One region of the Serratia liquefaciens ATCC 27592 genome, then DNA from elsewhere that is predicted to be linked to it. Evidence: predicted binding sites of a transcription regulator. Region 1 holds the regulator's gene; each other region holds the start of a gene.
What was found. Region 1 encodes CRP, which controls carbon source genes, mostly activating them, when cyclic AMP is high. Its sites were predicted from a motif close to ATGTGANNNNNNTCACAT; they were not measured.
Positions count from the first base shown of each region.

Region 1 (7,586 bases):
ACGATGGGGAGTAAACCAGCGAATGGCCGACATATCGCCATCGTCCCAGACGAAGCTGGTTTCAGGCAGGCTCAGCTCATTGGCGATCGCTTGCATCTCGGCGGTCGACAACGGCTGTTTCAGCAGGCATACGCCGGCCGGATTGCCGCGAAGCCCTTCGCCGGTGAAGGCCACTACGTGGAAGTAATTTTCTGCCATCTGCAACTCCTTAATGCCAGATGAGTAACACACAGGCCGCCGTCAGCAGCCCCATAGACAGATTAAAGATGATCCAGGCCTTTTTGCTGCGTAACAGGCGGCCAATCACCGTGCCGAAGCCGAGCCAAATCACCCCGGCAACGATATTCACCACCAAAATGCCCAGCGAGATCGCCACAATCGACGTGTTGTACCTGTCGCCTGCCAGGCTAAAACTGGCCACCGCCCCCAGCGCCATCAGCCAGGCCTTGGGATTAAGGAACTGCAACAGCCAGCCCTGATACAAGCGTATCGGTTTGGGCGGCGCCACGTCGGTCTCCAGCTTTTCATAGGCGGCAGTGGCCACTTTCCACGCCAGCCATAACAGGTACAGGCTGCCGAGGATTTTCAGCACCAGGTGCAGCGCAGGATAAACCAGGATCAGGCTGCCGACCCCGAACGCCACCAGCAGCAAAATACTTTGCATCCCCAGCATGATGCCTATCATCAACAGCAGCGAGCGCATAAAACCAAAATTGGCGCCGGAGGTGGTCAGCAACATATTATTAGGGCCTGGCGTGATTGCGGCGACCCACAGGAAGCCTAACATCGAAAGAAATAAACTCGGTTCCATGAGGTGGGTGCTCCTCACCCAGGGTGATTTTTTGCAGTATTATTGTCAGTTCAGGATAGTGAAGCTAACAGCGCACTATTAATCCCACAATAGCCGCCAATAAGATTTTTACTCAGGTTATGCATGAATCCTTTCGCCCTTTGACCGGGGCCAGTAATCCGCATCTGCAGACGCTGCTGCCAAGGCTGGTGCGCCGCCGCGTGCAGCTAAAACCACATTGGCAACGGCTGGAATTGCCCGACGGCGACTTTGTCGATCTCGCCTGGAGCGAAGATCCGGCTCAGGCTGCCGGCAAGCCGCGCGTGGTACTGTTCCACGGACTGGAAGGCAATTTCTACAGCCCCTACGCTCACGGTCAGCTCAGCGCCTGGCGTGAAAAAGGCTGGCTTGGCGTGGTGATGCATTTTCGCGGCTGCAGCGGCGTGCCGAACCGCAAGCAGCGCATCTATCACTCCGGAGAAACGGAAGATGCGCGTTTCTTTCTGAGGTGGCTGCGCGCAACCTACGGCGAAGCCCCCACCGCCGCGGTCGGGGTCTCGCTCGGCGGCAACATGCTGGCCTGCTACCTGGCACAGCAGGGGGCGGACAGTCTGCTGCAGGCGGCTGTCGTGGTTTCAGCACCGCTGATGCTGGAGCCCTGTTCGTGGCGTATGGAACAAGGCTTTTCGCGCGTTTATCAGCGCTATCTGCTTGGGCAACTCAAACAAAATGCCACCCGCAAGCTGCTGCACTACCCTGACACGTTGCCGCTCAAGCTGCCGCAGCTCAAAGCGTTGCGCCGGATCCGCGACTTTGATGACGCCATTACCTCGCGCATTCACGGCTTCAGCGACGCCAGTGATTATTATCGCCGTTGCAGCGCCCTGCCGCTGTTGCCGGCGATCCAGACGCCGTTATTGATCATCCATGCCAAAGACGATCCCTTTATGACCGACGAAGTGATCCCCGAGGTCACCACGCTGCCGCACAACATTGAGTATCAGTTGACCGAGTTTGGCGGCCACGTCGGTTTTGTCGGCGGCACCTTGAAACACCCCCAAATGTGGCTGGAATACCGTATTCCATCCTGGCTTTCCCCTTATCTGGACACAACCACGTGATTATCCCCTGGAAAGAACTGGAAACTGAGACCCTAAACAGCCTGATCGAGTCCTTTGTGTTACGCGAAGGCACCGACTACGGCGAGCACGAACGCTCGCTGGAACAGAAAGTGGAAGACGTGCGCCGCCAGTTGAAAAACGGCGAGGTGCTGCTGGTTTGGTCAGAACTGCATGAGACCGTCAACATCATGCCACGCGGCCAGTTCCGCGCCGGGCAGGAAGAAATTTAGTGGCGATCGGTTCTATGACTGACGGAAAAAATCAGGTAACAATGGGTTATTGCAAACCAACGCGCGGAATTTTGCCCTTGGCGAAAGGGCGTCAAACAGACCAATAATCATATCTGACGCCTGCGCATTTAACACGGAGTGACCTACCACCATGTCCGCCAAACATCCCGTTATCGCAGTGACCGGCTCCAGCGGGGCCGGCACCACCACCACCAGCGTGGCGTTCCGTAAAATCTTTCAGCAGTTGAACATCCGCGCCGCCGAGCTGGAAGGCGACAGTTTCCACCGCTACACCCGGCCGGAAATGGACGCGGCGATCCGCAAAGCGCGCGATCTCGGCCGCCATATCAGCTATTTCGGCCCCGAAGCCAATGACTTCGGCCTGCTGCAACAAAGCTTTCTCGACTACGGCAAAAACGGCACCGGTCGCTCACGCAAGTATCTTCATACCTACGATGAAGCGGTACCCTATAATCAGGTTCCCGGCACTTTCACCCCATGGGAAGCCTTGCCGGCACCGACCGACGTGCTGTTCTACGAAGGGCTCCACGGTGGCGTCGTGACTGAACACATCGACGTGGCCAAACACGTCGATCTGCTGGTCGGCGTAGTACCGATCGTGAACCTGGAATGGATCCAGAAGCTGATCCGCGATACCGGTGAACGCGGTCACTCCCGCGAAGCGGTAATGGATTCGGTGGTTCGTTCGATGGAAGACTACATCAACTACATCACGCCGCAGTTCTCACGTACCCATATCAACTTCCAACGGGTGCCGACGGTAGACACCTCCAACCCGTTCGCCGCCAAGGCTATCCCTTCGCTGGACGAGAGCTTTGTGGTGATCCACTTCCGCGGGCTGGACCAGATCGACTTCCCTTATCTGCTGGCAATGCTGCAGGGATCTTTTATCTCGCATATCAATACGCTGGTGGTGCCGGGTGGCAAAATGGGGCTGGCGATGGAACTGATCATGGCGCCGCTGGTGCAGCGACTGCTGGAAGGGAAAAAAATCGAGTAATCTACGGGGCGCGGTACAACCGCGCCCCTTTATCCGTTACGCCAGGTCGCGGATTTCAAAACTGTGGGTCACGCTGGCGGCTTTGCTCAGCATCAGTGAAACCGAACAGTACTTCTCAGCTGACAGGTTGACCGCACGTTCCACGATCTTGTCGCTCAAATCTTTGCCGGTCACGATAAAATGCAGGTTGATATGGGTAAACAACCGTGGCGCTTCTTCGCGGCGTTCAGAGGTCAGTTTCACCTCGCAATCACGTACGTCGTTGCGTCCTTTTTGCAGGATCGACACCACGTCGATAGCACTGCAGCCCCCTACTGACATCAGCACCATTTCCATCGGACTGGGTGCTTTATCGCCGGCGTTGCCGTCCATCAATACCTGATGGCCAGACGCGGATTCACCCAGAAACGTCAGCCCTTCCACCCACTTAACTCTTGCCTGCATGCTGGTCACTCCGGTTAATTTCTTAAAATCAGAGTACGCTTTCGCATAGAAACTGGCAACGGAACCTGATGCTAATCATGCTGAAGCGAGACAACACGAGACACCCGCCTCACTCTGTGCTACAAACAGAGCCGCAATAAATCTTTCCGGGACACTGATTTCAGGGAAACTCCCAGGGAAAGGCTCCTTTACCGGTATGTTAACAGAATGTAGCTTGCAGCTCTCCCGGCAAGTTAATATGCTAGAGCGACAGCGTATATTTATGACACGCCTCAAAACCTGCTGATAGCCACCATTAAAACAACGGCGACAGCACGTTTTACAGGGAACTCTGACCCCTGTGACACAAGGCAGCGATAACAACAGAGGATAACAGCGAATGGTTCTCGGCAAACCGCAAACAGACCCTACTCTCGAATGGTTCCTGTCTCATTGCCATATCCACAAATATCCATCCAAAAGTACGCTGATTCACCAAGGTGAAAAAGCCGAAACGCTTTACTACATCGTCAAAGGCTCCGTCGCGGTGCTGATTAAGGATGAAGAAGGTAAAGAGATGATCCTGTCCTACCTTAACCAGGGGGATTTCATCGGCGAGCTTGGATTATTTGAAGAAGGTCAGGAGCGTAGCGCCTGGGTTAGGGCGAAGACCGCCTGTGAAGTGGCTGAAATTTCCTACAAGAAATTCCGCCAGCTGATTCAGGTAAACCCGGACATCCTGATGCGCCTGTCTGCCCAGATGGCAAACCGCCTGCAGATAACCTCTGAGAAAGTGGGTAACCTCGCCTTCCTGGACGTTACGGGCCGCATCGCGCAAACCCTGCTGAACCTGGCGAAACAGCCTGATGCCATGACCCATCCGGATGGCATGCAGATTAAAATCACCCGTCAGGAAATTGGCCAGATCGTCGGTTGCTCTCGTGAAACCGTGGGTCGTATTCTGAAAATGCTGGAAGATCAAAACCTGATCTCCGCTCACGGCAAAACTATTGTCGTTTACGGCACCCGTTAATCACTGAAAAAACGGCGCGATAATTCGCGCCGTTTTTTTATGCCCCGATTTATCATGTGGCGCCGACTGATTTATCATCCGGAAGTCAACTATGCACTGCGACAAACGCTGGTGCTGTGCCTGCCGGTTCTGCTCGGGCTGCTGATCGGCCAACTGCAATACGGCCTACTATTTTCCCTGGTTCCCGCCTGCTGCAACATCGCCGGGCTGGACACGCCCCACAAACGCTTCTTTAAACGCCTGATCGTCGGCGGCTCGCTCTTTGCGCTTAGCAGCCTGCTGCTGCAACAGGCACTGCTGTGGCAAGTACCGCTGCCCGCATTGATGCTCGGTCTGGCACTGTTGCTTGGCGTCAGCGGCGAAATCAGCCCACTGCACGCCCGCCTGCTGCCCGCCGCGCTGGTTGCCGCCATCTTCTCCCTCAGCATGGCCGGTACGGTGCCGCTTTGGCACGCGCCGGTGTTATATATCGTGGGTACCGCCTGGTACGGCCTGTTTACCTGGTTCTGGTTCAAGCTGTGGAAAGAGCAACCGATGCGCGAGTCGCTCAATCAGCTCTATCTGGAGCTGGCGGACTACTTCGAAGCCAAATATTCGCTGTTGACCCAGCACACCGATCCGCAGACCGCCTTACCACCGCTGCTGGTGCGCCAGCAAAAGGTCATGGACCTGATCACCTTGCTGTATCAGCAGCTTAATTTTCTGCCCCATGCCAGCAATCTCGAACAAAAGCGCCTGCAACGCACCTTTCAGGTCGCGCTGGATTTGCAGGAACATATCACCGTCAGCCTGCATCTGCCGGAAGAAGTCCAAAAACTGGTAGAGCAGAGCCAGGCCGAAGCCATTATCCGCCGCAATGCACAGGTGATTGCCAATCGGCTGCGCACGGTAGCGCACGATATCCTCTATCATCAGCATTCTCAGCGTTTCAACATGGATCATGAGCTGGCAGCCCTGGAAAAAGTGGCGGCGCAACACCCGGATAACCCGGTCGGCCAATTCTGTTATTACCACTTCAGCCGCATCGCCCGCCTGCTGCGCACCCAGCACCCACTCTACCGACGCGATCTGATGGCCAATCAAAACCGTCTGCCATTCTGGCCCGCGCTGGTCAGTTACCTGTCGTTCAAATCCAACGCCCTGCGCAATGCGGCTCGGCTGGGAGTCACCCTGGCAGCGGGCAGCAGCCTGGGGATGATATTCAATCTGCCAAAACCTTACTGGATCTTGCTGACCATCATGCTGGTGAGCCAAAACGGCTACAACGCCACCCGGGTACGCATCCAGCACCGTGCGCTCGGCACTCTGGTTGGGTTGGTGATTGCCGCCGGGTTACTGCAGCTGCAGCTGCCCGAGGCTGAGACGCTGGGCGTGATGCTGGTGATCACGCTGCTGGCCTATCTGGTTTCACGTAAAAATTACGGGCTGGCGGTAATTGGCTTTACGGTGACGGCGGTTTACACCCTGCAACTGTTGGCACTGAACGGCACCCACTTCCTGGTGCCGCGCCTGATCGACACGCTGATCGGCTGCGTGCTGGTGTTCGGTAGTACCATCTGGCTGTGGCCACAGTGGCAAAGCGGTCTGCTACGCAAGAACGCCCACCAGGCGTTGGAAAACGATCAGCAGGCGCTGCGCCTGTTGCTGGAAGAGCAAGAACCCGATCCCAGCGCGCTGGCTTATGCCCGCATGCAGGTCAATCAGGCGCATAACGCGCTGTTCACCTCACTCAATCAGGCGATGCAGGAGCCGGGATTTGAATCGAGCTACCTGGCAGATATGCGCCTGTGGGTTACGCACAGCCAGTTTATTGTCGAACACCTGAATGCGATGACCATTCTGGCGCGCGAGCACTATATGCTGACGCCAAAGCTGGCAGAGGAGTATCTGCAGTCTTGTGAAATCGCGCTGCAAAGCTGTCAGCAGCGGCTTGAATACGACGGGCCGAGCAGTGGCAACGGCATTATGCAGCCACCGGATTTGCAGCCGGATATGCCGGTGACTGAAATGGAACGCCATCTGCGGCGCATTTTGTCCCACCTGAGCGTCATGCACACCATTTCGTCACTGGCCTGGCGCCAGCGTCCGCACCATGGTATCTGGCTGAAACGCAAACTGCGCGATCAATAAGGGCGCCGCCGGCGCCCTCAGACTGCTGACAAAGCTTGTTATTAGGGAGACCGCCCCTCGGTGCACCAGGCCCGAGTATCTCGGGCTCACAGACCACTTTGTCATCAAACTCAGGGCACCCTCGGTGCCCTTATGCATTAAGCGCCAATCACGTCCTGCACGGCCAGCTCAAACAGCGCCATCCCTTCGTCAATATCCTCGGTTGCTACCACCAGCGAAGGCGCAAAACGGATCACGTTTGGCCCGGCATTGAGGATCATCAACCCGCGTGCAGCGGCGGCAGTCAGGAAATCACGCGCCTTACCGTGGTGATTTTTCGTCAATTCGGCACCGATCAGCAGCCCCATGCCGCGAATATCGCTGAAAACACCATATTTCTCGCCAATCTGCTTTAACGCCTGCACGTACAGTCCATGACGCAGTTCAATGCCACTGAGCACTTCTGGCGTATTGATCACGTCCAGCGCCGCCTCCGCCACCGCGCAGGCTAACGGGTTGCCGCCGTAGGTGGTGCCATGGGTACCCACCTGCATCACCGAGGCAATCTCTTCGGTGGTCAGCATCGCGCTAACCGGGAAGCCACCGCCAAGCGCCTTGGCGGTGGTCAGGATGTCTGGCGTCACGCCATAGTGCATATAGGCGAACAGTTTGCCACTGCGCCCCATACCACTTTGCACTTCGTCGAATACCAGCAGCGCCTGATGCTGGTTGCACAGTTCGCGTACGCCCTTGAGGAAGTCGGCGTCTACCGGGGTAATCCCCCCTTCACCCTGGATCGGCTCCATTACCACCGCGCAGGTATGGTCGTCCATCACCGCTTTCACCGCGGCCAGATCGT
Region 1 is NC_021741.1:4,843,595-4,851,180, forward strand. It holds gene M495_RS22625 (PhzF family phenazine biosynthesis protein) at 1-198, opposite strand, end outside; gene M495_RS22630 (LysE family translocator) at 209-811, opposite strand; gene M495_RS22635 (hydrolase) at 931-1,911, shown strand; gene M495_RS22640 (YheU family protein) at 1,908-2,141, shown strand; gene M495_RS22645 (phosphoribulokinase) at 2,293-3,162, shown strand; gene M495_RS22650 (OsmC family protein) at 3,199-3,606, opposite strand; gene crp (cAMP-activated global transcriptional regulator CRP) at 3,986-4,618, shown strand; gene M495_RS22660 (YccS/YhfK family putative transporter) at 4,673-6,748, shown strand; gene argD (bifunctional acetylornithine/succinyldiaminopimelate transaminase) at 6,886-7,586, opposite strand, start outside.

Region 2 (7,586 bases), 1.9 Mb from region 1:
TCGCAATGGAAGCGCTGGGTGATAATGATAAAGTCGTTGGTGTCGAACACTTTGCGGGTGCGTACGATAGAGTCAAGAGTACGGAAACCGGCATAATCCAGCACGATATCGCTGGGTGCTACGCCGGCGGCGATCAAATCGCGGCGCATGGTCATCGGCTCGTTGTAGCTTTGCTGGGCATTGTCGCCGCTCAGCAGCAGGTATTTCACTTTGCCGCTGTTATAGGCATTAATCGCGCCCTGAATGCGGTAGCGATAATATTGGTTGATCACGCCGGTGCGGTAATATTTGGCCGTGCCCAGTACCACGCCGACCTGGCGATGAGGCAGGCCTTGCAGTTCGTCATAGACGTAAGGCGCGGTTTTCCAACTGATCCAACGATCGAGCGCGAGAGCCGAAAGCATCAACAGCGCAGTGATGATGAACAGGCTGATTATCAGGCGTTTCCACATGTTATTGCCTTACGCGCACAGGGGCCAAAAAAGATGGCTCAAGGCTACTTTACCTGACAGGCCGACGCAAGCTTGACGCCCTATCAAGCAAGCATTGCACCGCATTTTTAGGCGGTTTGAGCATAAAAAAAGCCCGGCGAGCCGGGCCTGATGTTTAACTGTGCAAATCAGAATGAAGTGCGCTTATAGCTGCGGTATTGCGGGCGCCAGAAGTTGTGTTCGATGCCTTTCGACAGCGCTTCTTCTGAGGTGACCACAGCAACGCCTTGCAGCTGTGCCGCTTTACCCACTTCCATGGCAATGCACTTGGACACGCCCTGAATATCGTCGATATTCGGCAGCAGTGCGCCATGCCCATCAGTTGCCAGCGGCGAACAGTCGGCCAGCGCACGGCTGGCGGCCATCAGCATCGCGTCGGTGACGCGGGTGGCGCCGGAGGCCAGTACGCCCAATCCAATCCCCGGGAAGATATAGGAGTTGTTGCACTGGGCAATCGGGAATACCTGATCTTTGTAGCTCACCGGCGCAAACGGGCTGCCGGTTGCTACTAATGCAGCGCCTTCGGTCCAGTTAATGATGTCTTCCGGGCGGGCTTCCACGCGGGAGGTTGGGTTGGACAGCGGCATGACGATCGGGCGCGGGCAGTGCTTGTGCATTTCGCGGATCAGTTCTTCGGTAAACAGGCCTGGCTGGCCCGAAACGCCGATCAAAATGGTTGGCTTGGCATTACGCACCACGTCCAGCAGGGAAATGGCATCGCTTTCTGTCTGCCATGCAGTCAGATTCTCGCTCTTTTGCACCAGCTTGCTCTGGAAATCGAGCAGGTTAGGCAGTTTGTCGGTCAGCAGGCCGAAACGGTCGACCATAAAGACGCGCGCACGGGCTTCGTCTTCGCTCAGGCCTTCGGATTTCATCTGCGCGATAATTTGCTCGGCAATACCGCAACCTGCAGAGCCGGCACCCAGGAAGGTGACGGTCTGATCGCGCAGTTGGCTGCCGGCGGCGCGGCTGGCGGCGATCAGGCTGCCCAGCGTGACGGCTGCGGTGCCCTGAATGTCGTCGTTGAAGCAGCAGATTTCGTCACGGTAGCGGTTCAGCAGCGGGGTGGCGTTATTCTGCGCAAAATCTTCGAACTGCAGCAGCACGTTCGGCCAGCGGCGCTTGACTGCCTGGATAAACTCTTCAACAAAGGCGTGGTATTCGTCGCCTGAAATACGCGGGTGACGCCAGCCCATGTACAGCGGATCGTTCAGGCGCTGCGGGTTGTTGGTGCCGACGTCCAGCACCACCGGCAGGGTATACGCCGGGCTGATGCCGCCGCAGGCGGTGTACAGCGACAGTTTACCGATTGGAATGCCCATGCCGCCGATACCCTGGTCGCCCAGACCGAGAATGCGCTCACCGTCGGTGACAACGATCACCTTAACGTTTTGCTTGGTGGCGTTTTGCAGCATGTCGTCAATGCGGTCGCGGTTAGGGTAGGAGATAAACAGCCCACGCGCCCGGCGGTAAATATCGGAGAAGTGCTCACAGGCCTCACCCACCGTCGGCGTGTAGATGATCGGCATCATCTCGCTCAGGTGCGCTTCCAGCAGGCGATAGAACAGGGTTTCGTTGGTGTCCTGGATATTACGCAGATAAATGTGTTTATCGCTGTCGTTTTTGAAATCCTGGTACTGGCGGTAGGCACGTTCCGCCTGCTCTTCGATGGTTTCTACCGCTTCTGGCAGCAACCCGTGCAGGTTGAAATGGCTGCGTTCATCCTCGGTGAAAGCGCTGCCTTTATTGAGCAGCGGAAATTCCAGCAGAATAGGGCCGGCATAAGGGATGTAGAGAGGGCGTTTGCTTTCGTATTCAAGTTCCATGGCTTTTGCTCTTCAACGTATCGGATAACTTTATGGGCTAGATCCTAAAAGATCGGGGAAATATGTACAGCAATTGTTATCGGATCATGAGGTAAATTGGCGTAATTATCGACGATCAAGTCCTAATTTAACTAAAGAAAGTGTTTTAAGACGTGAATGCCATTGTAATCGGCTGGCGGGGCTGGTAACAGCGGTGCCGGGCAGCACCGCCGGGGGGCAGATTTAGAAAGTGATACGACTGACATTTTGGCAACCCAGCGCGGCCAACGTGGCGCGGGTGGCATCCCATTGGGTGAGGATGGCACTGTCGGGCTCGGCCAGCACCGCTCGAACCACTTTTTGGCAGTCGCCGCCGGAGACGTTCATCAGAATCAGCGCGGCCTGCAGCGGCGGCAGGCTGGGGTTGAAGGCTGCGTTTTCCGCATAGCGACCGCTATAAATCGTCCCGTCTTCGGCTTCCAGTGCGACGCCGCTGTGGGCATTGCTGTAGGGCGCGTGACTCTGATTGGCGGCAGCCAGCGCGGCCATCTCCAGTTCGTCGGTCAGCGTCAGTTGGAAACCATGATCGACGTGGTCCATCAGCAACGTGGCGATATTCAGGTCTTTCGGGCCGAAGGCATCCGGCAGATAGTCGCCCAGGGTGGCCGGTTCGCGACCGGGCAGACGAATTTTCAGCGTGGTACCACTGTTGAGTTCGTTCATAAACTGACGGCAGTGACCACAAGGCGTGTAATTAACGGTGATGGAGGCTAACGTTGATTCGCCGCGTAGCCAGGCATGAGTCACGGCACACTGCTCTGCATGAATGGTTTGTTGCATCGGCGCGCCGCTGAACTCCATGTTGGCGCCAAAATACAGGTTGCCGCTCTGCCCGCGAGCAATGGCGCCAACATAAAACTGCGAAATCGGCGCTAACGAGCAGGCCGCCGCCAGCGGCAGCAGAGCGAATGCCAGAGCATCATCATCCAGCCCGCAGCGCTGCTTGATAGCATCCACTTGTTCCGCCTTGAGCATGGCCGGAAAATCAGGCGCATCAAAATAAGGCAGCAGGGCGGATTGCAATGTGGCGGGCAGTTCAGCAAAAGCGGTTTGAAAACGCGGGTGCATAGAAACTCTCTCTACAGGTTAACGGGATAACATTCTAGGCAGCCCGGCGCGAATAAAGTGTGATGTAAATCTCTTTATTGATGAAATCAATGCAATGAAAACCATAAATGCGAGATGTATCGCAAGTTTTAGACCTTACGCAAACAGGTGCAACAGTACCGGAAACAGAAACGGCGCCAGCAGCGAGGTGATGATGCCGCAGATCACCAGGGCCAGTGAACCAAATGCCCCTTCCTGATAGTCCATTTCCGCACAGCGTGCCGTGCCGAGCGCATGTGACGCGGTCCCCATAGCCAACCCGCGTGCCGAGCGGGTTGTGATTTTCAATACTTTGAACAGCGTATGCCCGAAAACCGCGCCGAGAATACCGACGAAAATCACGCAAACGGCGCTGATTGCCGGAATGCCGCCGAGCGACTCTGCGACCGCCATGGCGATGGGCGTGGTGACCGATTTTGGCATGATGGAAGCGGCAATTTCCGGCGTAGCCCCCATCCATAAAGCGATGGCGCCGCCGCTGATCATCGCGGTGAGGCTGCCGATAAAGCAGACGGCGATAATGGACTTCCAGCGCGCGCGGATCTGATGCAGCTGTTCATACAGCGGATAAGCCAATGCCACTACGGCCGGTTGCAGCAAGTCATTGAGGATTTTACTGCCCTGAAAATAACGCTCATAAGGAATGCCGGTCAGCAACAGCAGGGGGATGATCACCGCCATCGACACCAGCAGTGGGTTCAGCAACGGCATGTTCAGCCATTGCGCCAGTTTGCGCGCTGCAAAATAGATGGCCAGCGTCAGCGGTAATGACCACCAGATTTCATGGATCATTTTTCGCCCTCCGCGGCATCAGGCTTGCCGATGATGGTGCGTTCCCGGTGGAAATAATGTGAGGTGTAGCCGACCACCACCAACACCATCAGGGTGCTGACGATGCAGGACACCACCAGCGGCCCCAGATGCTCGATAATTTGGTCATAGTATTTCATCACTCCCACGCCGATAGGCACGAACAACAGCACCATATAGCGGATCAGCAGGTGGCAACCGGGTTTGACCCATTTGGCCGGCAGAATTTGGGTGGAGAGCAGGGCGAACAGCAACAGCATGCCGATAATGCTGCCCGGAATGGCGATCGGCAGCAGAGCCGCGATGGCATTGCCGGCGAACAGACAAAGGTAGATAAGGACGAATGCCCTCAGGTATTTCCAGCACAGAGTGAGTAGCTTGGCCATAACTTAATCCCGTTTAACCGATGCATTCATCATACAATTAAACTGTGATCTTCGCCACAAATCACACCATGAATTCTCTCTATGGCTACCATGCCGATGGGGCTGGTTGACAACCGCGATGAAAAGGGACGCAGGTTTATTCTGCACTGGCGAAGTTGGCATTCTGTTGTTGCCTCTGCGCCAGGCGATGCCCGAGAAAAAAGAATAGCAGGCTGAGCAGCGCAGCAGCAATCAACATCAGAAACATCATTTGCGGCGCGGCGTAGCTGAGAATAAAACCGCACAGTACCGGATTGATGGCGCCGCCCAGAGCGCTCAGGTTTTGTACGCCGTAATAGCTGCCTTTCAGGTGCTGTGGCGCGATGAAGTCGATAAACATATATTCCACCGGGATCACTATGATTTCGCCCAGGGTGAATATCGCCATGGCAAGGATCCAGAGCCAGAGCGATTGCCCGGCCAGCCAAAAACCGATCAGCCCGAGAATGAAAAATAGCGTGCCCAGCGTCAGCCAGCGCAGCATATTTTCCTGACGCATGCCGCGGCTGAGCAGATACTGCAGGGCGATGACGATACAGGCGTTGACGATCATCACCGCCCCAATGACCTGATAAGCGAACTCTGCATTAGAAACGGTGATCAGGTATTGCGATAAATAGCCGGAGAACTGGCCGAAAACCACCGCACCCAGCGTACTGCCAAGTGTGAAGTAAATCAGCCGGCGATCGTTACGCAGAATGGTCAGCGTTTGGCGAAAATTAGGGCGCGCGGTGGGCGTTGCATCCAGCGCGACCGGGGCCGTAGCGGGCTGCTTGCCCAGGATGACGTTCAGCGTCGCCACCGTGAATAAAGCCAATCCACCGGAAAGGTAAAACGGCAACAGCGGATCCAGACCTGCCACCAGTACCCCCAACGATGATCCAACCGCCCAGCCGACGTTGACCAGCGTATAGTTTATTGAAAAGGCTTTGATGCGCTGCGCGACCGGCAGCCAGTCGGCAAAGCACGCTTTAATGGTGATGCCCAATACGGAATAGGCGGTATGTAAAATAGCCAAAACCACAACGATACCCCCCGGCCGCGGGATCCACGGGATAGCGAAAAAACTCAGGGCGAACAAAAGAATGGAAATCAGGATCAGCGTGTTTTTGTTGAATTTGTCTACCAGGTAGCCGCCATACAGGCTGGCGAAAATGCCGATCGCCAGGCTGATACCCAGAATGATGCCGACGCTTTTGGGCAGCAGATGAAAATGCCCGGTCAGATAGATAGTAATGAACGGCAGCGTTACGCCGCGGCCAATGGTCAGTACCAGCGAACTGACCAGCAAGGCGTTAATCAGCGGTGGGAATCCCTTCATATCAGACCTGTTTATGCATACAGTGATAAAACCAGTATGGATAACATAGCTCATTTTGGCCGTCTGGGAAGAGGCGATGTAAAAAAAGAGGTTACTTCGGTAAGCTCCTGGAGAGGGATTACTTGCCGGTTTTAGCCTGAAGCCTGGCGTATCACTACTGGACTAAGCGCATAAAAAGGGCCGAGCAAGCTCGACCCTTTAGAGGTTGGAAAACAGGTATTATTTCACCTGCATTCCTGGCTGTGCGCCGCTGTCCGGGCTCAGCAGGAAGATCTCTTTCCCTCCTGGGCCGGCAGCCATCACCATGCCTTCAGAAATCCCGAAGCGCATTTTACGCGGTGCCAGGTTGGCGACCATGATGGTCAGACGGCCTTCAAGCGCTTTCGGATCCGGGTAAGCGGAGCGAATGCCAGAGAAGATCTGACGTGATTCGCCGCCCAGATCCAGCTGCAGCTTCAGCAACTTGTCTGAACCTTCAACAAAGTCGGCGCTCTTGATCAGCGCAATGCGCATATCAACCTTGGCGAAATCGTCAAAGGTGATGGTTTCCTGAATAGGATCGTCCGCCAACGGCCCGCTGACCACTTTCGTTGCCGCCATGTCTTCTTTCGAGGCGCTAACCATTTCATTGACCTTATCCAGGTCGATACGGTTGAACAGCGCCTTGAATGCGTTGACCTGATGCCCCAACAGCGGTTGCTGGATGCTGTCCCAGGTAAGCTCGCAGTTGAGGAAGGCTTCGGTACGTTCGGTCAGTGACGGCAGCACCGGTTTCAGATAGGTCATCAGCACGCGGAACAGGTTGATGCCCATGGAACAGATGGCCTGCAGATCGGCATCGCGGCCTTCTTGCTTCGCCACCACCCAAGGAGCCTGTTCGTCCACATAGCGGTTAGCCAAATCGGCCAGCGCCATGATTTCGCGGATTGCACGGCCCGACTCACGGCTGGCGTAGGCGTCGGCGATGCTTTGCGCTGCGTCAACGAAGGTCTGGTACAGCGCCGGATCGGCCAGCTTGTCGGCCAGTTGGCCACCGAAACGCTTGCTGATAAAGCCGGCGTTGCGCGAAGCCAGGTTGACCACTTTGTTGACGATGTCGGCGTTCACCCGCTGCACGAAATCTTCCAGATTCAGGTCGATATCGTCAATGCGTGAAGACAGCTTGGCGGCGTAGTAATAACGCAGGCAGTCGGCATCCAGGTGTTGCAAGTAGGTGCCGGCCTTGATGAAAGTGCCGCGAGATTTGGACATCTTGGCGCCGTTCACTGTCACATAGCCGTGCACGAACAGATTGGTCGGTTTGCGGAAGTTACTGCCTTCCAGCATCGCCGGCCAGAACAGGCTGTGGAAATAAACGATGTCTTTACCGATAAAGTGATACAGCTCGGTCGTGGAGTCCTTACGCCAGAACTCGTCGAAATCCAGATCGCCGCGCTTGTCGCACAGGTTTTTGAATGAACCCATGTAACCGATAGGCGCATCTAGCCAGACGTAGAAGTATTTGCCCGGCGCGTCCGGGATTTCAAAGCCGAAATACGGCGCATCGCGGGAGATATCCCACTGTTGC
Region 2 is NC_021741.1:1,553,532-1,561,117, forward strand. It holds gene sanA (outer membrane permeability protein SanA) at 1-452, opposite strand, end outside; gene M495_RS07290 (NAD-dependent malic enzyme) at 620-2,317, opposite strand; gene cdd (cytidine deaminase) at 2,540-3,424, opposite strand; gene M495_RS07300 (CidB/LrgB family autolysis modulator) at 3,560-4,255, opposite strand; gene M495_RS07305 (CidA/LrgA family protein) at 4,252-4,659, opposite strand; gene M495_RS07310 (MFS transporter) at 4,796-6,019, opposite strand; gene metG (methionine--tRNA ligase) at 6,239-7,586, opposite strand, start outside.
Region 2: the regulator CRP is predicted to act here: its motif matches at 4,702-4,719, upstream of M495_RS07305 (CidA/LrgA family protein).

Region 3 (7,586 bases), 780 kb from region 1:
GGATTTATCCCCTATCCCACAAGGGGCCAAACCACGTGATGCGTTTCACGCTTCTTTAGATTTAGCACAACATGCCGAAAAATGGGGTTATCAACGCTATTGGTTGGCAGAGCATCACAACATGACCGGCATCGGCAGTGCCGCCACCTCGGTACTGCTGGGTTATCTGGCCGCCGGTACCCAAAGCATTCGCCTTGGTTCCGGTGGCGTGATGCTGCCTAACCATGCGCCGCTGGTGATCGCCGAGCAGTTCGGTACGCTGGAGTCTTTGTACCCCGGGCGTATCGATTTGGGCCTCGGCCGCGCACCCGGTACCGATCAACGCACCATGATGGCACTGCGCCGCCATCTGTCCGGCGAGGTGGATAACTTCCCCCGCGACGTGCAGGAACTGCAACATTACTTCTGCGATGCACAACCGGGCCAGCCGGTACAAGCGGTACCCGGCCAAGGATTGCATGTCCCTCTCTGGCTGCTCGGCTCCAGTTTGTACAGCGCGCAGTTGGCGGCACAGCTCGGCCTGCCGTTCGCCTTCGCCTCTCACTTTGCACCGGAGATGCTGTTCCAGGCGCTGAAGTTGTATCGTGATAACTTCAAAGCTTCCGAGCAGTGCCAGCAGCCGCATGCGATGGTGTGCGTCAACGTGGTGGCCGCCGACAGCGATGCGGATGCGCGCTTCCTGTTTACGTCGATGCAACAGCAGTTCATCAACCTGCGTCGTGGTTCGCCAGGCCCACTGCCGGCGCCGCTGGACAATATCCACGCGCTATGGACCGCCGGGGAACAGTACGGGGTTGATCAGGCACTGCGCATGTCGATCATCGGTAACGAAAATACCGTGCGTCACGGGCTGCAAACGTTGCTCAACGAAACCGGTGCGGATGAGATCATGGTTAACGGCCAGATCTTTGACCATCAGGCACGGTTGCATTCGTTTGAGATTGTCGCCGGAGTAAAAGACACGCTGGCGAAAGGGTAAGTCAACGGCGGGCCGCAGGGCAATCATTTCCCTTCACGCCCACCTTGCAAAAATGGGGCAGCACACCGCTGCCCCACGTCGGTTAACGCTGGATAAGATAGCGGATGGTTGGCCCGTCCTGCTGAATATCCAACACTTTGTAACCGTGATTCCGCGCGTCGAGTGGAATGTTGTTGATCGACTGCGGGCAGTCGCTGATCACTTCCAGGATCTCGCCCGGCTTCAACTGCGGCATCGCCTCCAGCGTGGCCACTGCCGGATACGGACAAGGTTCACCCAGCATATCCAACCGATAATCTGGCACTATCGCCGCTTGCTTCATGACACACTCCTCAAATTAACCACCTGCGCATCGGGTTTGGCGCGGAAAAAACGTTTCTCCCACCACAGCATGGCGGCAAACGCCAACGCCAGCAGCAGGTAAGTCACCAGCAGGCCGCCGATCGGCCCGAAAGTATCCAGCAGGTTGATCTTGTCGTAATCTGTGGCCAGCGCCGGGGCCAGGTCATCCCAGTAGTAAGCCAGCAGGGTCGCGCCGATGATGTTACCCAGCCCCACCCACCAATAGTGCACCTGTCCTTCCACCGCACGGTACATCCAGCCGGTTTCACAGCCGCCGGCCAGCACGATGCCGAAACCAAACAGCAGGCCGCCCAGAACCGCATTGGGGCCGGCCCACATGATTTTCGGCGCGACACCCAACTGCACATAGCTGAAAATGCCGATGGCGCTCACCGCCATGCCGATAATGATCGCTTTCGCCATGTGGGTACGCCCGGTGATCCATAAATCGCGGAAGGCTGAGGTGAAGCAGATCTGCGCACGCTCAATCAGCAGGCCAAAACCGATACCGAACAGCATGGCGATACCCAGCTTCGGCGCATCGAACAGCGTCCAAAGTGACCAGGCTACCGACAGGAAAAAAATCACCATGCCCAAACGGAAGCGGCGGCGCGCCTGCTCCGGCTTTTGCGTCAACGGGGCGGCGGCTTTTACCTTCTGTAATTTCACCGGGATGCGGAACATCGGCAACAGGGTAAATTTGGCGCCAAAGTAGGAGCCAGCAGCGGTCGCCAGTGCGAAGAACCAGGCGTGCAGCGAGAACTGAGGAATACCGGTAAAGAACGCCGCCAGGTTACAGCCCATCGCCAGACGGGCACCGAAGCCGGCGATAATGCCGCCCAACAGCGCCTGCACAATGCGAATGCGGTGCTGTGGCTGGCGCAGCTTGATGTTATTGGCCCACAGTGCGGCAGCGATACAGCCAGCGAACATGCCGATGATCATCCTGCCGTCGATGCGCTGCAGCGGCGTGCCCTCAAGGCCGATAACCTTGAAGTAGCCCCATTGCTCAGGATGCAGGCCGAACCACTGCAATACATGGCCGCCCCAGCGGGTAAATTCCCCGGTTACCGCCCAGAAGGTACCGGTCAAACCAAAGTAGTAGGTAGAGAGGATCCCTGCGGCAATCACCGCGGGTAAAGGTGCCCAAAAGCGCACCAGGTATTGAGACTTGAACTGCTGCCAACTCATGGCATCTCCCGTGCGTAGTATCCATAAGAAAAAACCTTATAAATGATACGCCATTTTCTGCCATTTAACGGTGAATTTCAGGCATAAAAAAACCAGCCCGAAGGCTGGTTTCTTAGTCCGATTAACCGCAAGCGGTCAAATCAGATGTTATGCATCACCGAAACGGCGACGTGGCGCAGCCGGAGCGGCGTCATCACGACGTGGGGCGCGTTGGCCGTCACGGTTGAAGTTACCGCCACGACGTTCGCCACCGTTGCCGGCAGGTGCAGCAGCACCGCCTTCACGACGATCACCGAAAGAACGACGGCCTGGGTTTGCCCCTTCACGACGTTCGCCGTTGAATGGACGACCACCGCCACGACGCTCGCCGTTACCTGCACCAGCACCGCCTTCGCGACGCTCACGACGTTCATGCGGCTGTGCATCGCCCAGCAGTTGCATGTTCATCGGCTTGTTCAGGATACGAGTACGGGTGAAGTGAGACAGGATCTCGCCCGGCATGCCTTTTGGCAGTTCGATGGTCGAGTGACCAGCAAACAGCTTGATGTTACCGATGTAACGGCTGCTGATGTCACCTTCGTTAGCGATCGCGCCAACGATATGACGAACTTCAACGCCGTCATCACGGCCCACTTCAATGCGGTACAGCTGCATTTCGCCAACGTCACGACGCTCGCGACGTGGGCGATCTGCGCCACCATCACGGCTGTCTGGACGTGCGTCACGACGACGGTCGCTACCGCGATCGTCACGGTCGTTGAATTCACGACGCTGACGTGGTTTGAACACGGGATCCGGTGGCAAGATCAGAGGACGTTCGCCCTGTGCCATTTTCAGCAGTGCTGCGGCCAGGGTTTCCATTTCCAGCTCTTCTTCCGGCTGCAGTTTAGCCAGCAGTGCGCGGTACATGTCCAGATCGCTGCTTTCCAGCTGTTGCTGTACTTTAGCGGCGAACTTGGCCAGACGACGCTCACCCAGCAGTTCTGCGTTTGGCAGCTCAACTTCTGGAATGGTCAGCTTCATGGTGCGTTCGATGTTGCGCAGCAGGCGGCGTTCGCGGTTTTCTACGAACAGCAGCGCACGGCCGGCACGACCAGCACGGCCGGTACGGCCGATACGGTGAACGTAAGACTCTGAATCCATAGGGATATCATAGTTTACCACCAGGCTGATACGCTCAACGTCCAGGCCACGAGCAGCAACGTCGGTTGCGATCAGGATATCCAGACGACCATCTTTCAGGCGCTCCAGGGTCTGCTCACGCAGTGCCTGGTTCATGTCGCCGTTCAGTGCTGCGCTGCTGTAACCGCTGCGCTCCAGCGCTTCAGCCACTTCCAGGGTCGCGTTTTTGGTACGAACGAAGATAATCGCCGCATCAAAGTCTTCCGCTTCCAGGAAACGCACCAGCGCTTCGTTTTTACGCATGCCGTGCACAGTCCAGTAGCTCTGGCTGATGTCCGGACGGGTAGTAATGCTGGATTGGATGCGCACTTCCTGCGGCTCTTTCATGAAGCGGCGGGTAATGCGACGGATCGCTTCCGGCATGGTTGCGGAGAACAGCGCGGTCTGATGTTCAGCCGGGATCTCTGCCATGATGGTTTCTACGTCTTCGATAAAGCCCATGCGCAGCATTTCGTCGGCTTCATCCAGCACCAGACCGCTCAGGTTAGAGAGGTTCAGGGTACCACGCTTCAGGTGGTCCAGCAGACGGCCTGGAGTCCCTACTACGATTTGCGGGCCCTGACGCAGAGCGCGCAGCTGCACGTCATAACGCTGGCCGCCATACAGGGCCACGACGTTAACGCCATGCATGTGTTTGGAGAAATCAGTCATCGCTTCAGCAACCTGAACCGCCAGTTCGCGGGTCGGTGCCAGCACCAGGATCTGAGGTGCTTTCAGGGAAGCGTCAAGGTTGTGCAGCAGTGGCAGCGAGAATGCTGCAGTTTTACCACTACCGGTCTGTGCCATGCCCAGCACATCACGGCCGTTCAACAGGTGAGGAATACACTCAGCCTGGATCGGTGAAGGTTTTTCATAGCCCAGATCGGTCAGGGCAGAAATGATCGGAGCAGACAGCCCCAGGTCAGCAAAAGAGGTTTCAAGCTCAGTAGTCATGTACACGTGCCTCATTAATAATGGCAGCCAGTCTACATAACTCGTCGAGAAAATTTTCAGTCATTTTCATTGAAAAGTGTGAACCGGCTCAAATTAGATTATAAAACGAACAAAAAAGCCCTCGCCCGTTAAGACGATAACTTTGGCAAAAAACCAATGTATATCAGGCTGATAGTTGTTCGTCAGCTATTGCTGGTCCGATTCCGATAGGTCGTCTTGTTCTTGGCCTAACAGCGCCAATTCCAACAATGCATAGCGGTGCTCAACGAAGTTATGAACGTTGTTAGCGACCGTCAGTTTGAACAGCGCCGAAGCGGTGTCCTTGTCCCCCAGACTTAGGTAATGCTTACCTAAATAGAAGTCAGTTTCACTGAGATGCTCAGCGAGCGAAGTGTTATCCGTTGCATCTGCCTTGAGCCTTTCCATCAGCGTTTTTTCACTGATGTTGCCCAGGTAGAATTCGACAATATTCCATCCCCATTGCCCTCGGTTCGCTTTGTCATAACGCTGCTGGAGCGCTACGTCAGCCTTCTTGGGATCGATTTCTCTTTCCACCAGATAAAGCCACAACGAACGGAAGGGATCGTTTGGGTCGTCTTGATAAAACGCCTGCAGATCATCCTGCGCCAACGGGAAGCGGCCGCCATAATACAGTGCGATGCCCCGGTTTAAACGCGCGTAATTGTAAGTTGGATCAAGCTCTAGTACAGAATCAAACGCTTCATAGGCAGCATCAAAATTGCCTGCCTGCGTTAAGTAAATGCCCAGGTAGTTGAAAACTTCTGGCATATCAGGACGTATCGCCAGCGCTTGCGAGAAATCATTGCGCGCCAGTGCACGTAGCCCGAGGCTATCATACAGCACACCGCGCTCATATAAAAGCTGCGCACGCTCATCGTCCGTCAGTGCCCGGCTGGCAAGTATTTGTTCCATGCGCGCCAGGATCACTTCCTGCTGCAGAGTTGGCTGCAACGGGATCGCCAAAACTTCGTCTTTACGCCAATCATGGTTGCTGCATCCTGCCAGCATGAGTGCTGTCGCAACGTAACACCAGCGCAAGAAAGGCTTCATTTCCCACTCCCGAAGACAAACATTGGATGAACATCCTTTCATCCGTTTGCTAATACGCAAGCATCCTACCCGCGCGATACGAACAGCTCCCAACCCCATGGCCGGGAGCTGTAAATCTATCTATACAGTTATTCTGCTTCAGGCGCAGGTGAACCTGCTTCTGGTGCGGTCGCTTCTTTGATGCTCAGACGCACGCGGCCCTGACGGTCAACTTCCAGTACCTTAACCGGTACTTCCTGACCCATCTGCAGATAGTCGGTCACTTTCTCAACGCGCTTGTCTGCGATTTGAGAGATGTGCACCAGACCTTCTTTACCACCACCGATCGCCACGAATGCGCCGAAATCAACGATACGGGTAACTTTACCCTGGTAAATACGGCCCACTTCGATCTCGGCAGTGATCTCTTCGATGCGGCGAATAGCGAATTTCGCTTTCTCACCGTCGGTAGCAGCGATTTTCACTGTACCATCATCTTCGATTTCGATGGTAGTGCCGGTCTCTTCGGTCAACGCACGGATGACAGAGCCGCCTTTACCAATCACGTCTTTGATCTTGTCCGGGTTGATTCGGATAGTGTGAATACGTGGTGCGAACTGAGAGATATCGCCACGCGGAGTGCTGATAGCCTGTTCCATTACGCCCAGGATGTGCAGACGCGCGCCCTTGGCCTGGTTCAGTGCAACCTGCATGATTTCGCGGGTGATGCCTTCAATTTTAATGTCCATCTGCAGCGCGGTAATACCGTCACGGCTACCCGCTACTTTGAAGTCCATGTCGCCCAGGTGATCTTCGTCACCCAGAATGTCGGACAGAACCACAAAGTTGTCTTGTTCTTTCACCAGGCCCATTGCGATACCCGCAACGGCGGCTTTGATTGGCACACCAGCGTCCATCAGCGCCAAAGAAGCGCCACAGACTGAAGCCATAGAAGAAGAACCGTTGGATTCGGTGATTTCGGAAACCACACGCACCGTGTACGGGAAATCTTCTGCTTTAGGCATCATAGCCAATACGCCGCGTTTCGCCAGGCGACCGTGACCAATTTCACGACGTTTAGGCGAACCTACCATCCCAGTCTCACCAACGGAGTACGGAGGGAAGTTGTAGTGGAACAGGAAGCTGTCGGTCTTCTCGCCCATCAGCTCATCCAGGTTCTGCGCATCACGTGCGGTACCCAGAGTTGCAGTAACCAGAGCCTGAGTTTCACCACGGGTGAACAGTGCGGAACCGTGGGTACGCGGCAGTACGCCGGTGCGCACGTCCAGACCACGGATCATGTCTTTTTCACGGCCGTCGATACGCGGCTCGCCACGCAGCACGCGACTACGAACGACGTTTTTCTCAACGCTGCCCAGGATGTCCTGAATTTCAGACGCGTCCAGGGTTTCGTCCTGCGCCAACAGGGTTTCAACAACGCTGTTCTTGATCGCATCTACCTGAGCGTAACGCTCTTGTTTTTCGGTGATGTGATAAGCGTCGCCCAGGCGGCCTTCTGCCAGTTCTGCAACGCGCGCGTGCAGCGCTTCGTTGACTGCAGGTGCCTGCCAATCCCACTTAGGCTTGCCGGCTTCGGCAACCAGGGAATTGATGTTCTCGATAACGATCTGCTGTTGCTCGTGGCCAAAGACCACCGCGCCCAGCATTTGATCTTCGCTCAGAACGTCAGCTTCGGATTCAACCATCAGCACTGCACCTGCGGTACCGGCAACCACCAAGTCCAGGCTGCTTTCTTTCAGCTCGTCAGTCGTTGGGTTCAGCACGTACTGGCTGTTGATGTAACCCACGCGAGCAGCACCGATTGGGCCATTGAACGGAATACCGGACAGGCTCAGGGCTGCAGAGGCACCGATCATCGCAACGATGTCCGGGTTAACCTGCGGGTTTA
Region 3 is NC_021741.1:389,974-397,559, reverse strand. It holds gene M495_RS01825 (luciferase-like monooxygenase) at 1-979, shown strand, start outside; gene yedF (sulfurtransferase-like selenium metabolism protein YedF) at 1,062-1,301, opposite strand; gene yedE (selenium metabolism membrane protein YedE/FdhT) at 1,298-2,512, opposite strand; gene M495_RS01810 (DEAD/DEAH family ATP-dependent RNA helicase) at 2,660-4,627, opposite strand; gene yrbN (protein YrbN) at 4,617-4,691, opposite strand; gene nlpI (lipoprotein NlpI) at 4,814-5,698, opposite strand; gene pnp (polyribonucleotide nucleotidyltransferase) at 5,827-7,586, opposite strand, start outside.
Region 3: the regulator CRP is predicted to act here: its motif matches at 4,704-4,721, upstream of yrbN (protein YrbN).

Region 4 (7,586 bases), 2.2 Mb from region 1:
TGCCGGAAGGCGAGGGTATTGCCTTACCGTCGGATTCGCCAGCGCTGCATGTTATCCAGCATATCCGCGATGATTCGCATAACCACGCGATAACCGGGCATCGGCAGAGAAGGGCAAAAGTAAGAAACACCAGCGCGTTGGAACTGATCGACGGCGTTGGGCCAAAACGGCGACAGGTGCTGTTGAAGTATATGGGCGGACTTCAACCATTATTGAACGCCAGCGTTGAGGAAATTGCAAAAGTGCCGGGTATTTCACAAGCATTGGCAGAAAAGATCTACAATGCATTGAAACACTGAGGGCAATGTAGCAACATACTCTTAATTCCCACTCCAGCCAGATAGTTACCGTAGCATTATGCAATTGAATATACCGACTTGGCTTACTCTGTTTCGCGTAGTTCTGATCCCATTCTTTGTTCTGGCATTTTACCTGCCGTTCACTTGGGCTCCGATGGTTTGCGCCGTCATTTTTGTGTTTGCTGCCATAACCGACTGGTTTGACGGCTTCCTGGCCCGTCGCTGGAAGCAAACGACCCGTTTCGGGGCGTTCCTTGACCCGGTGGCGGACAAAGTGATGGTGGCGGTAGCGCTGGTGCTGGTGGCAGAACACTATCACACTTGGTGGATTACCCTGCCTGCGGCGACCATGATTGCCCGTGAAATTATCATCTCGTCGCTGCGTGAGTGGATGGCGGAGATCGGCAAGCGCAGCAGCGTGGCGGTGTCCTGGATTGGCAAAGTCAAAACCATGGCGCAAATGATGTCGCTGGTCGGGTTGCTGTGGCGTCCCGATCGCACCGTCGAGTATGTGTCTTTTGGTTTGCTGTACATCGCGGCGGTGCTGACTTTCTGGTCAATGTTCCAATATTTGAACGCTGCGCGGAAAGATTTGCTGGAACCCTGATCAAAGCGATGCAAAAATCGGCAAACGAACGTAATGAGACAACAATTTTATTGACTCATTACGTCAGGTAAGTAGAATGCATCGCATCAGACGGCAGCGGTGATTTGCCGAAAGATAGCAAAAAAATCAGTAAGTTCTGATTAATGCGGGAATAGCTCAGTTGGTAGAGCACGACCTTGCCAAGGTCGGGGTCGCGAGTTCGAGTCTCGTTTCCCGCTCCAAATTTGATGAAGCTGGTGTTTCACGAGCTTTAGCCTGATAAAGGCAAACAAGAATTTAGGCGCGTTAACAAAGCGGTTATGTAGCGGATTGCAAATCCGTCTAGTCCGGTTCGACTCCGGAACGCGCCTCCAATTTTCCCGAGCCCGGGTGGTGAAATCGGTAGACACAAGGGATTTAAAATCCCTCGGCTTATGGCTGTGCGGGTTCAAGTCCCGCCCCGGGTACCAGGAAAATAAATTCCAGAATAATCAAAGCAATAAGTAGTAATGTCGTGACCGCCGGAAGGCGGTTTTTTTGTGCCTGAAATTCCCCTTTCCACGATTTTTCTCTTCCAGTTTTATTCTGTTCTCGTGCCTTGAACAATTTACTGTTGCCTACAATAGGGACTATCATCCGGCTGTCAGTTTTAAACATGGATGCATGGCCGTTTTTTAAAGACGGTTGGCGATAAGTGAACTATAACCAGATAGTGCAATAGATAAGGAGTGTTGGATGAGAGGGGGGTTATTTTTATTGGCGATTGTCATGCTATCTGGGTGTTCGGGGTCTTTTGGATCGATCCTGGGTGTGATCCCGCAAAGCTCCGATGTTTGCCCTCAAGGGAAAAATGCCATCACCGGTGAATGCCGTTAGGCAACATCGTCGATTTATTGCCGGGCCGAACCCTTTGGCCAGTGTGAATCTCTTTCGATAACCCAATCAAGCCATATCCGGCTGTTTGATCGCTGTGCCGATCGCCGGATACTGCCTGTTCCAGGCCTTAGAACCTAACCTCCGCTACCCAGGAACGGGAGACTATTCGCACTGCAGTTTGCCACCCACATCACGGCCACGACGACGGCGATGGAAATGATCGCGCACAGATCCGATTTGCGCATGCTTCTCCTTAGCGAGCGTTGATCCCAATAACCTCGATTGCCGCTCTGTGCAGTTTCTGACAGTACTCGTCGGGTTGCCTTTCAATTTCAGCGATGAGATAGGCGAGAATGTTTTGCTTGCTGATGGGTTTGTTCGCGGAAAGCACCTGAATAACGCCTTTGCCGAGCAGGCTGTATATTTGTTCACGGTATGTCTCGATATCTCTATCGTGGAGACCGTAAAGGGAGTAATCGATCATAGAATTTTACCGCTGGTGAAATTTAAAGTGCCAGCCGAAGCTGGCAGAGAAGCCATTAAAAAAATAAAGTCGTGCAAATTTCACTTAGGCTGATATCTAAGTGGAATGTTAACGATAACGTAGTAAGAATATTCCCATCAATAGGCAGTTGTGAGCCAAACCGCTAATTAGGAAAAACCTCAGGCTAGCGCCGCAGCGGTGATATTTACCGTTGAAGGCCCGGCAAACGGCGCGGTGGCAGAGTCTCAATCTTCTGTCTGTGACCCCAGGCTTTCGGGCAATAACTGCGCTAGCAGCAGGTCGAGAGTCAGCATCAGTCCATAGCGTGCTGTACTGCCGCCGCTGAGCGGCAACACCTTATCCGCCAGCCCGGCCAGCGTAGTGCCCGCAGGGGTTAGGGCGATGCGATAAGCACCGGTCGCGCCGGCCAGTTTGGCCGCGTTCAGCAAATCACTGTTTTCCCCACTCATAGACAGCAGGATCACGCACTGTTGCGTGCTGAGCGTGGAGGCCGTCATGCGCATCAGCGCCGCGTCCTGGCAGATAAATGCAGGGTAACCCAAGCCCACCAGGCGCTGTTGCAGCTCATTGGCATAAAGCGCCATGCTGTTTACGCCAAAAATATGTACGCTCTTGGATTGGCTCAGTTGCTGGCAAGCATCGATCAGCGCTGCATGTTCTACTTGCTGCAGCTGTTGATGCAAGGTGGTTTCCACGTCGTTGACGCGCTGTAGCCACAGCCGCGGTGGGCCATTAGGCGTGGCTTGGGCGGTCAAATAGCGTGAGCCGCTCACGCTGGCCTGAGCCAGTTTCATGCGCAGATCGCGAATATCGTCGCAGCCAATGGTTTTGGCAAATCGGGTAATGGTGGCCGGGCTGACCCCCGCTTGGTTGGCCAGCAATTCGATGGTGGCGGAGGAGGCGAAGGCAATATCGTCCAAAATGGTCTGTGCGACTTTGGCCTCCTGCTGACTGAACTGATTTTGTCGTGCGCGGATCTGATAGACGATGTCGCCAATATCTTCACAACCGATGGATTTAGCAAAACGGCTGAGGGTTGTGGAGCTGACGCCAGGCAGTTTGCCGATGCCGGCCGCGGAGGCAAAGGCGATATCCATGCCGCCGAGCACGGGTTGGGCTACCTCAGTAGGAGGAGGTGTTGCCGTCGACGGGGAGCGCATTAGCGCGATAAAGTCGTTAAGATCCTGACAGCCAAGGGATTGGGCAAAATGAGCGACGATCTCAGTGCTGACACCTGCTCGCTCTGCCAATTGCGCAATGGTTGCTGTTGATGTAAACCCCGGGTTGTCCAGTATGGCCCGGGCAACTTTTGCTTCCTGGCGGCTGAACGGATCCTGGCGAAACTGAATGTGGTAAACGAGATCCATGACTGCAGTGTCCCTTCTGTAATGCCAACCGGCGATCTGTGCTTCAAATTAGCCTGTTTTTCACACGGCATAAAGCGATAACCAGAAGAATAAGCTAATGAAAATAATTTTCAATCAGGACAGATTTGAAACGAGATGCTCTTCGCATTGTTTATCAGGTAGTGATTTATAACTTTGTTTTTAAACGTTAAAGACAGGTTTTAAATTTTGTGGTTATGAAAAATTAGATCGCCGATCACAGTGTTGAAAAAAATTTTCACAACGAAAATTCTTTAATGCATTGTTTTTAAACGATTAGCCAAAAGTCATAATCAAATCGTATGGAATCAAGGTATTTACAAGAGTGTTACGGAACTGTTTTATATTTGCATCGCCAAGTGGCTAACAACCGGGATACTAAAAATGCAAACCATCGTCTTATGCTGCGCAGCAGGCATGTCGACCAGCATGCTGGTACAAAAAATGAAAGCTGAGGCGCAAAAACGGGCGCTGGATATCGTGATTGAAGCCGTGCCGGTGGCGGATTTCGAGCGCATCGTCGAGCGTGCGGACATTGTACTGCTTGGGCCGCAGGTGAAATATGAACACGCACGCCTTTCCGAACTTGCTGCGCCCTTGGGTAAAACTGTCGCGGTGATCGACATGATGGATTACGGCACCATGCGTGGAGACAAGGTGCTGGATAAGGCGCTGGGCTTGTTAGCCTGATAACACCCTGAGGGGCTTGGCCCCTTTTATCCTTTATTTTATTCATCGACCGCGGGTTATTTCATGACTCTCGGCGGGATCGCTGCGCCTGAAATAAGGCCGGGGAGGTGATGGTGGATTTGGAAACTAGCGTTATGGAGTTGCTGGTTCATGCTGGCAGCGCTCGCAGTTCGCTGCTTTCGGCGCTGCAGCTGGCACGTCGCGGTCAGTTCGCAGCCGCAGAGATTAAGTTGGAAGAGGCGAAGGCCGGCATCGGGAGGGCGCACGGCATGCAGACGGAGCTGATTGGCATGGATGAAGGGGTTGGGAAAATACCGGTCAGTCTGATTCTGGTGCATGCGCAGGATCATTTGATGAACGCCATGCTGATTCAAGATCTGGCCACCGACATGATCGAGCTTTATCGCCGTTTACCGCAGGGGCAAAGCAATGACTAAGATAACCGTAATTGGCGGGGGCAGCAGCTACACGCCGGAGTTGGTCGAGGGGCTGATCGCCCACTATCAGGACGTCCCGTTAACCGAACTGGCGTTGGTAGATGTAGAGTCCGGTCGCGAGAAAGTGGGCATCATTGCCGAACTGACCAAAAGAATGCTCAAGCGCAACGGGCTGGAGCAGGTGGTGGTGTCGGTACATTTCGAGCTGGAACCGGCCATTCGCGGTGCCAGCTTTGTACTGACTCAACTGCGGGTCGGGCAACTGGCCGCCCGTGCTGCCGACGAGCGTCTGGGTTTGAAATACCAGCGCCTGGGGCAAGAGACCACCGGTGTCGGCGGCTTCGCCAAGGCATTGCGCACCATTCCTGTCATGCTGGAAGTGGCGCGTACCGTAGAGGCGGTAGCGCCGGACGCCTGGATCATCAATTTTACCAATCCGGCCGGTATTGTCACCGAAGCGGTCTCCCGTTACAGCAAAGCGAAGATTATCGGCTTGTGCAACGTACCGATCACCATGCACCACATGATCGCCGACATGCTGAAGGCACCTCATGATCAGGTCGATCTCCGTTTTGCTGGACTGAACCATATGGTGTGGGTACATCAGGTAACGCAAAGCGGCAGGGATGTGACCGCCCAGGTGTTGGAGATGCTGAGCAATGGCGAAACGATGTCGATGAACAACATCAAGGATCTGCCTTGGCCGCCGGCGTTCTTGCAGGCGCTAGGGGCTATCCCTTGCCCATATCATCGCTATTTCTATCAAACCGCCGGCATGCTGGAAGAAGAGCTTGAAGCCGCTGCGGCTCAGGGAACCCGTGCTGAACAGGTGATGAAGGTAGAGGCAGAGCTATTTGCACTGTACGCCGACCCAACGCTGGATAAAAAACCGGAGCAGTTGAGCTTCCGTGGTGGTGCTTTCTATTCAGAAGTGGCGGTCGAGCTGATCCGTGCCATTCACAATAACAGCGGCAAGGTGCTGGTGGTGAACACCCGCAATAATGGTGCGATTCAGGGCCTGCCGGATGACGCAGTAATTGAAACCAACTGCGTGATCGACGCACAGGGCGCTCACCCGCTGAGCTTCGGGCCGCTGCCGCTGGCCATGAACGGGCTGACTCAGCAGGTGAAAGATTTCGAGCGTTTGACCATTGAGGCTGCGGTGCATGGCGATCGTCAGAGTGCGCTGTTGGCGCTGGTGGTGAATCCGCTGATTGGCGGCGTCGGTATCGCAGAACCTTTGCTGGATGAGGTGCTGAACCTGAACCAAGCCTATTTGCCGCAGTTCAACTAAGTCGATATTCCATAATAATAATCACGATGCCGGCTTGGCCGGGCAGGGGGAATGATGGCGGGTTTAAATAGCATTCTGGAACGTTACGTATTGCCGGCGGCGTTAAAAATCGCCGGGCAAAAACACATTTTATCGGTACGAGACGGCATAATTCTCAATATGCCGTTTATGTTGATCGGGTCATTTTTCCTGATCTTCGCCTACTTGCCGATCCCGAGCTATGCCAACCTGATGGGGGAGGTATTCGGTGCGGCCTGGCGCGACAAGCTGTTGTATCCGGTCAAAGCGACCTACGACATCATGGCGATTATCTCCAGCTTTGGTATTGCCTACCGGCTGGCGGAAAAATACCGTGGTATGGACCCGCTCAGTACCGGTGCGGTTTCGTTAGTGGCGTTTATCATGACCATTCCTCAACACACCCTTTTTGCCCCGGTGAAAGGTGCCGCGGAGCAGATTGTCAAAGGCGTGCTGCCGATGAACTTTATCGGCAGCCAGGGATTGTTCGTGGCAATTGTGGTGGCGCTGTTGTCGACGGAAATCTACCGGTTCGTGCATAACCGCAATCTGGTGATCAATATGCCTGAAGGGGTGCCGCCAGCGGTGGCGAAATCCTTCCTGGCGTTGATTCCGGGATTTTGCGTACTGGCAGTGATCCTTCTGCTGCGCCTGATCGTCGAAGCCACGCCGTTTGGCGATATCAACACCATGATCGCTACGGTGATCGGTATCCCGATGCACCACGTGGGCGGAACGCTGCCGGGAATGATTTTCTCAGTGATCCTGATTGGCCTGTTATGGACGTTGGGGCTGCACGGTGATGCCATCGTATTGGTGTTCATTCAGCCGGTGTGGTTGGCGAATATGTCGGAAAACCTGGTGGCGTTTCAGAACAACCAGCCTATCCCGCACATTATTACCCAGCAATTTTACGATTTATGGATAGCACCCGGCGGAACCGGTGCCCTGTTGGGGTTGGTGATCTTCATGCTGGTGCGCAGCCGTAGCGCGCAGATGAAGCAGTTGGGGAAAATCGCCGCGCCGGGTTGCCTGTTTAATATCAGTGAGCCCATGGTGTTTGGCATCCCGTTGGTGATGAACCCCTACTTCTTCCTGCCGTTTATCCTGACACCAGTGGTGCTGGTGATCGTGACCTACACCGCGATGGCAACCGGTTTGGTGACGCCGCCGGTTGGTATAGCCTTACCGTTTACCACGCCGATTTTCATTAGCGGCTATCTGGCAACCGGAGGCCATATTTCAGGAACGGTGATCCAGGTGGTCAATCTGCTGATTTCAATGGCAATTTACTACCCGTTCTTCCGTGCCTGGGATAAGCAGAAGTATCGCGAAGAAAATCAGGCCGCGGCATCGGTACCCAGCGCTGCGGTTGGTGAACAATCCCTGACGCCATAGCGGGATAAACCATCTTCCTGCGGCAGCGCACCTAACCGCTACCGCAGGAAGGATAAAAGCCGTTTTGCACACGAATTGTTACATCATAACAACGTTAT
Region 4 is NC_021741.1:1,845,087-1,852,672, forward strand. It holds gene uvrC (excinuclease ABC subunit UvrC) at 1-299, shown strand, start outside; gene pgsA (CDP-diacylglycerol--glycerol-3-phosphate 3-phosphatidyltransferase) at 358-906, shown strand; tRNA gene M495_RS08540 (tRNA-Gly) at 1,052-1,127, shown strand; tRNA gene M495_RS08545 (tRNA-Cys) at 1,186-1,259, shown strand; tRNA gene M495_RS08550 (tRNA-Leu) at 1,270-1,355, shown strand; gene M495_RS24900 (hypothetical protein) at 1,318-1,542, opposite strand; gene M495_RS08555 (biofilm development regulator YmgB/AriR family protein) at 2,015-2,245, opposite strand; gene M495_RS08560 (MurR/RpiR family transcriptional regulator) at 2,491-3,633, opposite strand; gene M495_RS08565 (PTS sugar transporter subunit IIB) at 4,036-4,341, shown strand; gene M495_RS08570 (PTS lactose/cellobiose transporter subunit IIA) at 4,452-4,778, shown strand; gene M495_RS08575 (6-phospho-beta-glucosidase) at 4,771-6,072, shown strand; gene celB (PTS cellobiose transporter subunit IIC) at 6,127-7,488, shown strand.
Region 4: the regulator CRP is predicted to act here: its motif matches at 3,764-3,781, upstream of M495_RS08565 (PTS sugar transporter subunit IIB).